DNA from 3 places in the Oceanobacillus sp. FSL K6-2867 genome. Region 1 is predicted to be linked to each of the others. Evidence: riboswitches for the same ligand, from Rfam matches in the RefSeq annotation. Region 1 holds a riboswitch; each other region holds the start of a gene.
The links. A riboswitch is a leader RNA that binds a small molecule or an ion and turns the genes downstream of it on or off. The one in region 1 is predicted to bind preQ1.
Positions count from the first base shown of each region.

Region 2: another riboswitch for preQ1. It lies ahead of queD (6-carboxytetrahydropterin synthase QueD); the one in region 1 lies ahead of NSQ77_RS08095 (QueT transporter family protein).
Region 3: another riboswitch for preQ1. It lies ahead of queF (preQ(1) synthase); the one in region 1 lies ahead of NSQ77_RS08095 (QueT transporter family protein).

Region 1 covers NZ_CP150144.1:1,639,035-1,642,316, forward strand. The annotation lists gene NSQ77_RS08080 (DUF3189 family protein) at 1-116, shown strand, start outside; gene NSQ77_RS08085 (hypothetical protein) at 154-447, shown strand; gene NSQ77_RS08090 (cupin domain-containing protein) at 538-1,071, opposite strand; PreQ1 riboswitch class I at 1,198-1,242, shown strand; gene NSQ77_RS08095 (QueT transporter family protein) at 1,250-1,735, shown strand; gene NSQ77_RS08100 (DUF3891 family protein) at 1,839-2,606, shown strand; gene NSQ77_RS08105 (mechanosensitive ion channel family protein) at 2,701-3,282, opposite strand, start outside.
Region 2 covers NZ_CP150144.1:1,100,317-1,103,598, forward strand. The annotation lists gene NSQ77_RS05350 (2-isopropylmalate synthase) at 1-259, shown strand, start outside; gene queE (7-carboxy-7-deazaguanine synthase QueE) at 528-1,256, opposite strand; gene queD (6-carboxytetrahydropterin synthase QueD) at 1,250-1,684, opposite strand; PreQ1 riboswitch class I at 2,013-2,059, opposite strand; gene rlmD (23S rRNA (uracil(1939)-C(5))-methyltransferase RlmD) at 2,676-3,282, opposite strand, start outside.
Region 3 covers NZ_CP150144.1:1,036,516-1,039,797, reverse strand. The annotation lists gene NSQ77_RS05015 (zinc ribbon domain-containing protein YjdM) at 65-406, shown strand; gene NSQ77_RS05010 (bile acid:sodium symporter family protein) at 487-1,470, opposite strand; PreQ1 riboswitch class I at 1,669-1,715, shown strand; gene queF (preQ(1) synthase) at 1,815-2,303, shown strand; gene NSQ77_RS05000 (hypothetical protein) at 2,502-2,786, opposite strand; gene NSQ77_RS04995 (MarR family transcriptional regulator) at 3,017-3,282, shown strand, end outside.

The DNA of each region.
Region 1 (3,282 bases):
TAGTTGGTGCTAAACAGTGCTGCAATCGTATTAATCGATTAGTTGAACAGACCAAGAAAGCAAGTATTTCAAGAAATAGTAAAATCATTGTTTTAGAAAATAAATCGCTCAATTGAAGTTTTTAAGTATTTAACAGGAAAGGAATCGATTCTTATGGACTTCCCAACTATTCATACAAATTTCTGGGACGGTGTTATTGCTGTACCTGCTGTCGTGTTATTAACCCAGTGCTTTAAATTATTTCCTATTCCACGTCAATACTTTCCTACCATAGCAAGCGTAATCGGATTTATTATTTCCATCTTCATCAGTCATAGGGGAGATTTATGGGCCGGTATATTTATGGGTGCTTTTTATGGCTCTGCGGCAGTTGGAACCTATTCTTCATTGAAAACTGCATGGTTAGCCTTTAAATACAGAAAACGGAAAAAATACACACAAGCGTAAACTGTTCTTAAATAATTAAACTTTCATATTGCTGGATATAATTTATCTCTACATACCAGCTTCCAGTGTCCTTAACAGGGAAACACTATTCTATTCTTCCAGCATTGCCTCTTCCTTAGTTGCCTCCACAGTACCATGCGGATGATGCGGGGGTGCATATATGGTATAAAGCTTTAATGGAATATTGCCTGTATTGATTACATTATGCCATGTTCCAGCAGGCACCATAATTGCCGAATCGTCATACACGCTTCGTTCAAAATTCAAGTTATTACTGCTTTCCCCCATTCTTACAATCCCTTGCCCTTGCTCTATTCGCAGGAATTGATCGGTATCGGGATGCATTTCTAAACCAATATCATCACCAACATTAATACTCATTAATGTAACTTGCAGATGCTCTCCTGTCCACATGGCAGTACGATACGTATTATTATTTCTTGCAGCCTGGTTAATATTAATAACAAATGGCTGCGGGCCATAATCCTTAATTCGAAAATCTTGTTTCTCTTGTAATTGTTCATTCATAAGACTTCCATAACAGAACTGTCTATCGTAAGGATAATGCGGCATGTTCGTATAGTACGGCAAAGGATAAGGATAAAAATAATACACTTTACTCATTCCCTTCATTACTATTCCAAATTCATTGTATGAGGAGTGTTTATGTAATGTGCCTATCTTTTCCATTAGTAAATTTTACACAATAGTATTTACAACAGCTTATAAACACTGGTATGATAGCATATGTTTCACGTGGTTCGAAAACATCCCACGATAAAAAACTAAGGAGAGATTAACAATGAAAGTAAGAACCCTTGTGGTGAATGGGCTAATAGCAGCGTTATATATTGCTGTTTCCGCACTTATTGTTCCATTCGGTTTTACAAACATCCAATTCCGGGTTTCTGAGGTATTTAACCATCTTATCGTATTCGATAAGCGGTATTTTTTCGGAATTGTAATAGGGGTATTTTTATATAACCTATTATTTTCACCTTTAGGGTGGTTTGATTTAGTCTTTGGCGTAGCACATTCCGCAATTTCATTAGCTATCATCATCCTACTAGCAAAATATATTAAAAATATTTGGGTGCTGCTCGCTGCGAATACTATAGTCTTTACGTTCAATATGTTTATTATCGCATTTGAATTGAAGCTAGCTTTACAATTTCCATTCATGTTGACATGGTATACAACCGCTGTTGGTGAGTTCGTTGTATTAGCTATCGGTATTCCAATTATTTACGCCCTCAATAAGCGATTAAAATTTGGTCGTCTTATTTAAAACAACCCCTTCATTCGCATGCGAATGAAGGGGTTGTTTTATTTCCATCATATGCAGATTTTGCTTATACTAAGGTTACGTAAAGTCGGAGAGGATGGATAGCATGATTGTTCGAGAACGTGATCACGATTTTATATTGATTCAGCAGGATCACCATGCAGCTATTTCCGGTGATATTGTGAAACGATGGAAAAAAGATTACTTTCCAGGAGTTGATTTACGAAGCTCTGTTGAATTTGCAGCATACCAGCATGACTGTGGCTGGAAGGAGTTTGACAAACAACCATTTCTGAACGATGAAAAAGGAATCCCCTACTCTTTTTTCGATTTCCCCATTCAGCCAAAAATTGTTCTTTATAAGCATGGGATTGATGTTGTCGAACAGGTAGATTCATATGCGGCTCTCTTATGCAGCGAGCACTATAAACGCTTCCTTATGAATCATACCTCATTAGAAGCTCAGGAATTTGTTACAACAGAAAACACACGACAACAGGCAATTATTGATACCCGAAATGCATTCAACAAACGTTTGTTTAATTTTCATTACGGTCTTATTCAATTCAGTGATAACCTTTCTTTATATCTTTGTGTGAATGAACCTGGCATTGATAAAGAAGCAGAACATCCTTTTTTTAAAGAAGGAATTCCCATGAATCAAGCATTGCACGAATTTTGCAATTCCACCTTACAATTGCATTGGAAAAATGGGAACACAGTTGTACTGGATGATTTTCCATTTGAAGAGCCGTTTGATGTTATCGTGAAACAAAAAGTTATATCAAAGAATGATCTTTCAGCTAAGGGATTAATCGCCAGCTATGAAGAAGCAGCTTTAGAGGAATCGAAAGTAACAATTACTACTTCCTAAAAACATCAAATCATTCTTTGCTTCCCCCTGTTGAAAAAGGGGGGAAGCAAAGAATGATTCATTTCTGACTATCCCGTACCATTCCATCCGGATTTTAATCTTCCTCTGCTTCATACTGATCAACCGTGCTATTTTCCATCACTTCGATTGTTGCTTGATTATGAAGTAAATCAAGAATATGGAAATTGATCTCTTCTTTTATATCTAAGTATTCCTTCCATACCGTTGTTTTTGTAAAGAAATACAGAAATACATCCAAGCCATCCGCTTGATACTTATCAAAGTTTACAAGAATTGTTTCCTGATCAATTCCAGAGTGATTCTTCAATAAATAATCCATTTGTCTAATAAAATCTTGCAATTCTTCGCTTGGCGTATCAGGAGGGAATTGTACATTAAAGGAAATTTGCCTCTTTTCCATTTTACTCCAGTTTGTAATTGATTCATTAGCCAACGTTGCATTTGGAACGGTCACTAAAGCATCTGAAAAGGTTCTTATTTTAGTGCTTCTGAACGTAATCTCTTCAATCGTTCCTTCCACACTCGGTGTCATAATCCAATCCCCAATTCGAAAAGGTTTCTCCATAATAATCACAATACCGCCAAACATATTGGCAAGAGCATCTTTTGCAGCCAGTGAAATCGCTAGCCCTCCAAGCCCAAGACCAGCAATAAA
Region 2 (3,282 bases), 540 kb from region 1:
TGTTGGGTCTGGCCCCATTGATGCTTTATATTCCGCAATAATGGATGGATGTGAATTAGATATAAAGTTGATTCAATACGATATAAGGAGTATTTCAAAAGGAAAAGAAGCATTAGGCAAAGTGAAAATACAAGTTGAATATAAAGGGGAAACATATATCGCCAAAGCATCAGATACCGATATCTTAAAGGCAAGTGCAGATGCGTATATTAATGCAATAAATAGCATTGTGATTGATCATTTACTTCCAGTTAGCTAATATATGTTTTAATTGGATGTGAAAAATGAGTAACTCTAAATAAACAATAACTCCTCTATTTAAAATTAAATAAATTAGTGATGTTGCCAGCATGTAACGATAGGAAACAGTGAGTGCAATAGGATGAATCATGAATTATACTTATTATTGCAATTTCAAAAAAGAATCCATTTTAAATTGGAATGAACAATTAAAATGGATTCTTTTTACTGACAATAACTATAAAAGTTGGTTATAAGGCTAATAGATTAAGGATAAAGATTCTTTATCAAACACCACGTTTGTTGCCCCATAAATAAGTGTGAAGCTGTGGCAATACCCGAACATCGTTCAATTCTGCACTATTCATTACAAGATCAACCAACCGTTCGTATTTTTCAAGCAAATATGGCAACAACTTGTCCTGTTCTACTGTTCCCAAATCATCATTACCCACCTGCAGAAACAATTCTACATCAGGATACCTTTTGTGTATGTTAATGGCATATTGCAAATCTTCTTTTCCAAAGATGACCACCTTTAAACTGAAATCCCCCTGTTGATTTTGCTTTAATGAATGGATGATAAAATCCAATGTTTCAAAATTTGTTGTCATCCCAGAGCTTGGTGGCTTTGGAGAAATTGTTAGATCATCTATCTTTGTAAACCATTGCTGCCATCTGCTGCCTTGCGTTTCTAATGCAACCTTCACTTGATTTTCATGAAGTAAATCTACCAATGTATTCAATTGTGCCAATAATCCTGGATTCCCACCAGAGATGGTAACATGCTGAAATCGTCCACCACCCTTTTCAAATAAGGCCTCCACTATTTTCTGCGGTTTCATCATTTGAATCGATTCTTTTTCTGAACCGTCCCAGGTGAATTTCGAGTCACACCAGGAGCAGGAATAATCACAGCCGGCCGTTCTGACAAACATCGTTTTTTGGCCAATGACCATTCCCTCACCTTGAATGGTTGGACCAAATATTTCAAGTACAGGTATTTTTCTCATAATGTTTTCTCCTTTGGTCGGTAAATACAATAGCTCGTGGGCGTTTCCCTTAAATACACCTGAACACATGTTGGCTTATTCGGCAAGGTGTTTAGGAATTCCTGAATGATTTCATATATAGTCCTGGCAACCACTTCTGTTGTCGGAAAATATTCAGCGTCTTGGTCAGAGAATCTATCGTCTTCATTCATCAAACGATGATCAAATCTCTTATGGATTAAATCCTTTATTTCTTTAAAATTAACCAAAAAACCTGTGTGATCAAGTTCGTCTCCTGCAATGGTAACATTTGTAAAATAGGTGTGCCCATGCATATTTTGACATTTCCCAGCATCCTCATGTGGTACATAATGAGCTGCGGCAAATTGAAAATCTTTATTTAGTTCATATGCATAGGGATGTTCTATAACTGGATAAATCTGTTGCATCATGAATCATCACTCCTTCTTTTATTTTGTATCTTTGGGAGCTTGTATCCATCCAATAAAGAAAAGCGTAAGCACCCGTTTAGCGACGTACGGACTGCGCCCCGAAATTTGGGGTGGTTCGACCTGTCGAACATTCCTACGTAGGAGATAAAGGAAACACGACAAACGGAGTGAGTCGATGTTGACTTTCACCACAAGGGTATAAGTGCGACTAGGCCTCTGGCACAGCCAGTCGGCAAGTCTTCTTTATCGTACGGAGGTGAGGGAAGTCTCGCTAGTCGCTGGGCGCTGGAGCTAGACAAAAAAAGACAACACTAAGTAGATGCTGTCCGGCTCCTTAGTTTTTTATAGAGGGATGGAATTTCGAACCTCTCCTGCCAATACGCAGATTCTATTATTCACTTACCATATTACTTTATCATATCTGTTATTTAAGATTAAGGAATATATGTCAATTTTAATTTTACTGTTATAATCTAGCTTTAATTGTATTAATTTATCCGAATAGCCAGCTCTAACTTTTCCTACTAAAAACAATTGGAAGAGAAATTGAGGAAACACTGAACTGCCAAGGATTTGGGCATAAAAAGGACCCAGAAATCGCAAAAGTACTATTTAACGAATCAGGGTCGGGATTAGCAAATGTTTATTTTTGATCTACAATCGTTGTACAACCAAAATAAACATCTCCGAAATCCCCCACCTCAAACCCGCATTCCACCGTTTTCGTTAAAATAAAGTTTACCTAAGAAACCTCCATTTTTAGACTTTTTCGGATCAAAAATGACCGTTTTTCGGGCCATTTTCGGCTGTTTTTTCATGGTTTTTTCGGAGTTGGAATAAAGTTCTCCTAGAATGTTGCATGGTGAAAAGAAGAGAAAACCGAGACAAGACAAGGGTTTAGCATGAAAAAGACCCGGAAATCGGAAATGTTTATTTTCACGAAATCGGGGTCTGAATCGGTAATGTTTATTATGTTTCGGGATTGTTTATTTTAGTTAGACAATCGTTTCTCCAACCAAGTAACTGCCTCCACATGATTCGTGCTAGGAAACATGTCTACTGGTTGTACTTCCTTTGTCACGTATCCGCCATCCTCTAAAATTCGAAGATCTCGTGCTAATGTAGAGGGATTGCAGGATACATATACAATTCGCTTTGGCTCCATATCAATCATTGCCTGTAAGAAATCTACTTCACAGCCTTTACGTGGCGGATCAACTACAATAACGTCTGGCGTAAGGCCTTGTGCTTTCCATTTGGGCATTACCTTTTCAGCCTGTCCTACTGTAAATTCGGCATTAGTAATACCATTTAGGGCTGCATTCTTTTTAGCATCCTCAATTGCATCCGGCACCACTTCAATTCCGTAAACCTTTTTAGCCTTTTGTGCTAAAAATAAAGAAATTGTACCAATGCCACAGTATGCATCAACCACAATATCATCGCTACTGATGTTTGCAAACTCTAACGCTTTATCATACAGCACCTTTGTTTGTATAGGGTTTACCTGATAAAAGGACTTAGCTGAAATCGCAAATGTAATATCGCCGATTTTATCGTAAATATACGTTTCACCCCAAAGCACCTTCGTTTTCTCA
Region 3 (3,282 bases), 600 kb from region 1:
AGTTGTTAAAGGAAGGCGTATATGGCATGATAAGAGCATATATGGTAGATGGGGGAATAATAAGATGAATGAAGTACCAAATTGTCCAAGGTGCGAATCGGAATATACATATGAAGATGGAAATCTATTTGTATGTCCAGAGTGTGCGCATGAATGGACTTTAGAATCAGGCAAAGAAAACAATGAAGATGAGCAAGTGATTCGAGATGCAAATGGGAATGTCTTAAAAGACGGCGATACAATCACAGTAATTAAAGACTTGAAAATAAAAGGGAGCTCATCTGTTGTGAAGGTTGGAACGAAAGTAAAGAGTATTCGCTTAGTTGATGGAGATCATGATATCGACTGTAAAATTGACGGTTTTGGAGCGATGAAATTGAAATCTGAATTTGTTAAAAAGGTTTAGGTGAAATTAGAACCTCATCATATTAATGAAAAAGGACTTAGCCCATATAAGTAGTAATGAGCTAAGTCTTTTCCATACTTCTAAACTGTCTTTTTCATCTCTACTACTTCTTTAGCCTGTAATTTATCTTGCTTCAATGGTTTTCTTGACCAGAACGTCGCAAGAATCGATCCGTTAATAACGTGTGTTACAACCGCTACTGCGCCAGGCAATGCAGTTAGTGGCATAGTTGGAAAATGTGTATTAGCAAGTGAGACTCCAAGACCGGCATTTTGAATGCCTACTTCAAATGAAATAGTGCGTCTTGTATCAGCGTCAAGCCTTAATAGTGTCGCAATGATATAGCCGAGAAATAATCCGGAAATATTATGCAGAATCACCGTAATAAAGACAAGAATACCTGCTGAGGCAATATTCTCAGTATTTCCGGAAACTACTGCTGCCACGACACCTGATACTGCAACAACTGAAATAAATGGCAAGGCTTGGACGCTTTTTTCAACTGCCACAGGAAAAAAATTCTGAATGATGATTCCGAGAATAATTGGAATGATAATGACCTGAATAATCGACCAAAACATTTGGAATGGGTTCACGGGCATCCAATGTCCTGCAAGTAAATATAAAATTGCCGGTGTCATAATCGGCGCAAGCATTGTAGAAATGGATGTCATTGCAACAGACAAAGGTACATTCCCTTTAGCAAGGTAGACCATTACGTTTGATGCAGTGCCGCCTGGTACACATCCGACAAGAATAATTCCTGCTGCCAATTCTGGTGGCAGATCCAATAGCTTGGCAATAGTAAACGCAATTAGCGGCATGACTGTATATTGCAGCACGACACCAGCAATAACTGGTTTAGGTTTAGTCAAAGCAATTTTGAAATCAACTGGTTTCAATGTTAATCCCATTCCAAACATAACGATACCCAAAAGAATACTGATGTAGGAATTGAGCCAAGAAAACTGGTTTGGTAAATTAAAAGCGATGATTGCAATAATAATTGTGATTAAAGCAAAATTCTTGTTTGCAAAGTTGCTGATAAAGTTGATTGCTTTCATATTGTACCGATTCCCCTTTTGTATAATGAATTTTTAAAAAACAGAAATTCTACATATTATAACGCTTATTAACAGAAAAATCTATAGAAATAGAAAATTAACCTTAAAACATTGGTGGATTACTTTAAACTTTCAGCTTTGCTGTTTTGAACAAATTGACATATACAAATTTCCTCTATATAATAAGCTCGTAAATATGTGAAAGAGGTTCTTAGCTTATACCCTCTATAAAAAACTAAGGGAAATGATGCGATTAAAGCCGTGTGCCTTAGGGTGCACGGCTTTTTTGTAGTGGTCTTCATAGTAGATAATTTATCAAAAACAAATAAGTGGAGGTAATTAACATGAAAGAACAAGATTTATCAGGTCTTACTTTATTAGGGAATCAAGGAACGGCCTATGTATATGAATATAACCCAGAAGTGCTTGAGGCATTTGAAAATAATCATCAAGATCGGGATTATTTTGTAAAAATGAATTTTCCAGAGTTTACAACGTTATGCCCGATGACGGGACAACCCGATTTTGCAACGCTTTATATCAGCTACATACCTGATGTGAAAATGGTAGAGAGTAAATCTCTCAAACTATATTTATTCAGCTATCGCAACCATGGCGGCTTTCATGAGGATAGTGTAAATGTTATTATGAACGATTTAATTAAGCTGATGGATCCAAAATATATTGAAGTATGGGGGAAGTTCACGCCGCGTGGTGGTATTTCCATTGATCCATATTGCAACTACGGAAAGCCTGGTACGAAATATGAACAAATGGCAGAACACCGTATGCTGAATCATGATATGTATCCAGAAAAGGTTGATAATCGCTAAAATAAATTTGGCTGAATTGTGACGCAAAAAATATTTAAACATACCAATTGAATAGTTACTTGTAGAAATGTTAAAGCCTATTTTGAGTTAGTAATTAAAATAAAGGAATCGTCAAATGTAAAAAATGACGATTCCTTTATTCTTTTTAATTATGATTGTCGCATACTTGGCTTCATCTCAATCTTCAAGAGGTTCTCATTAAAGGTTTCTATTTTCTTGACGTTCTACCTTTTGCAGCTGCTGTCTTAAATTATGCAGCAATTCCTGAGTCTGCTGAAATTGTGGATTCTGCAGTACTTGCTCTCCATATTGGTTCTGCGCTTGCTGCAATACATCCTCAGCCTGCTGCAGCTGTTCAGTAGCTTGTAAGTATTGCTGGTGATCCACGCTCGCATGATCTTTTGCTGATTGGATTGATTCCATGGACTGCTGAACAAGCTGCGTAGCTTGTTGAATCTGATTGTGCGGGTTTTGTTGAACCATATAAAAGCCTCCATTCATTCGTGTAAAAGTACATAAATTTTGGTTAAACCACTATTGTTATAATCCCAAAGAAAGGTTGCATTATGTATAAAAAGTTAATAAAAAAAGGTATCCATATAAATGAACTCTTTAAGGGAAAGATTATCTAATTAATATTTCCATCTTCCCTAGACTTTTAAGCTTAAATAGTATATAGTTACTTAGGTAACTTTTTAATGGGGGTGTTTAAATTGTCGCAGCAATTTTTTCAATTAAACATGCAATTTACAAGGGCTTTCAGGAAGAAATTAAATGAGCAGTTAGTTGAAGTTGGCTTATATTATTCCCAATGGAGTATTGTCTATTATTTAAAACAGTCTGGTTCGGCTACGCTTGTAGAGATAACAAATTATCTTGATGTAGAGAAGCCAACAATATCTCGAACCGTGAAGCGATTGGAGGAACAACTATTAATTGAACGGTTGCCGAGTGAGGATAAACGAGAGCGGAAGATGCA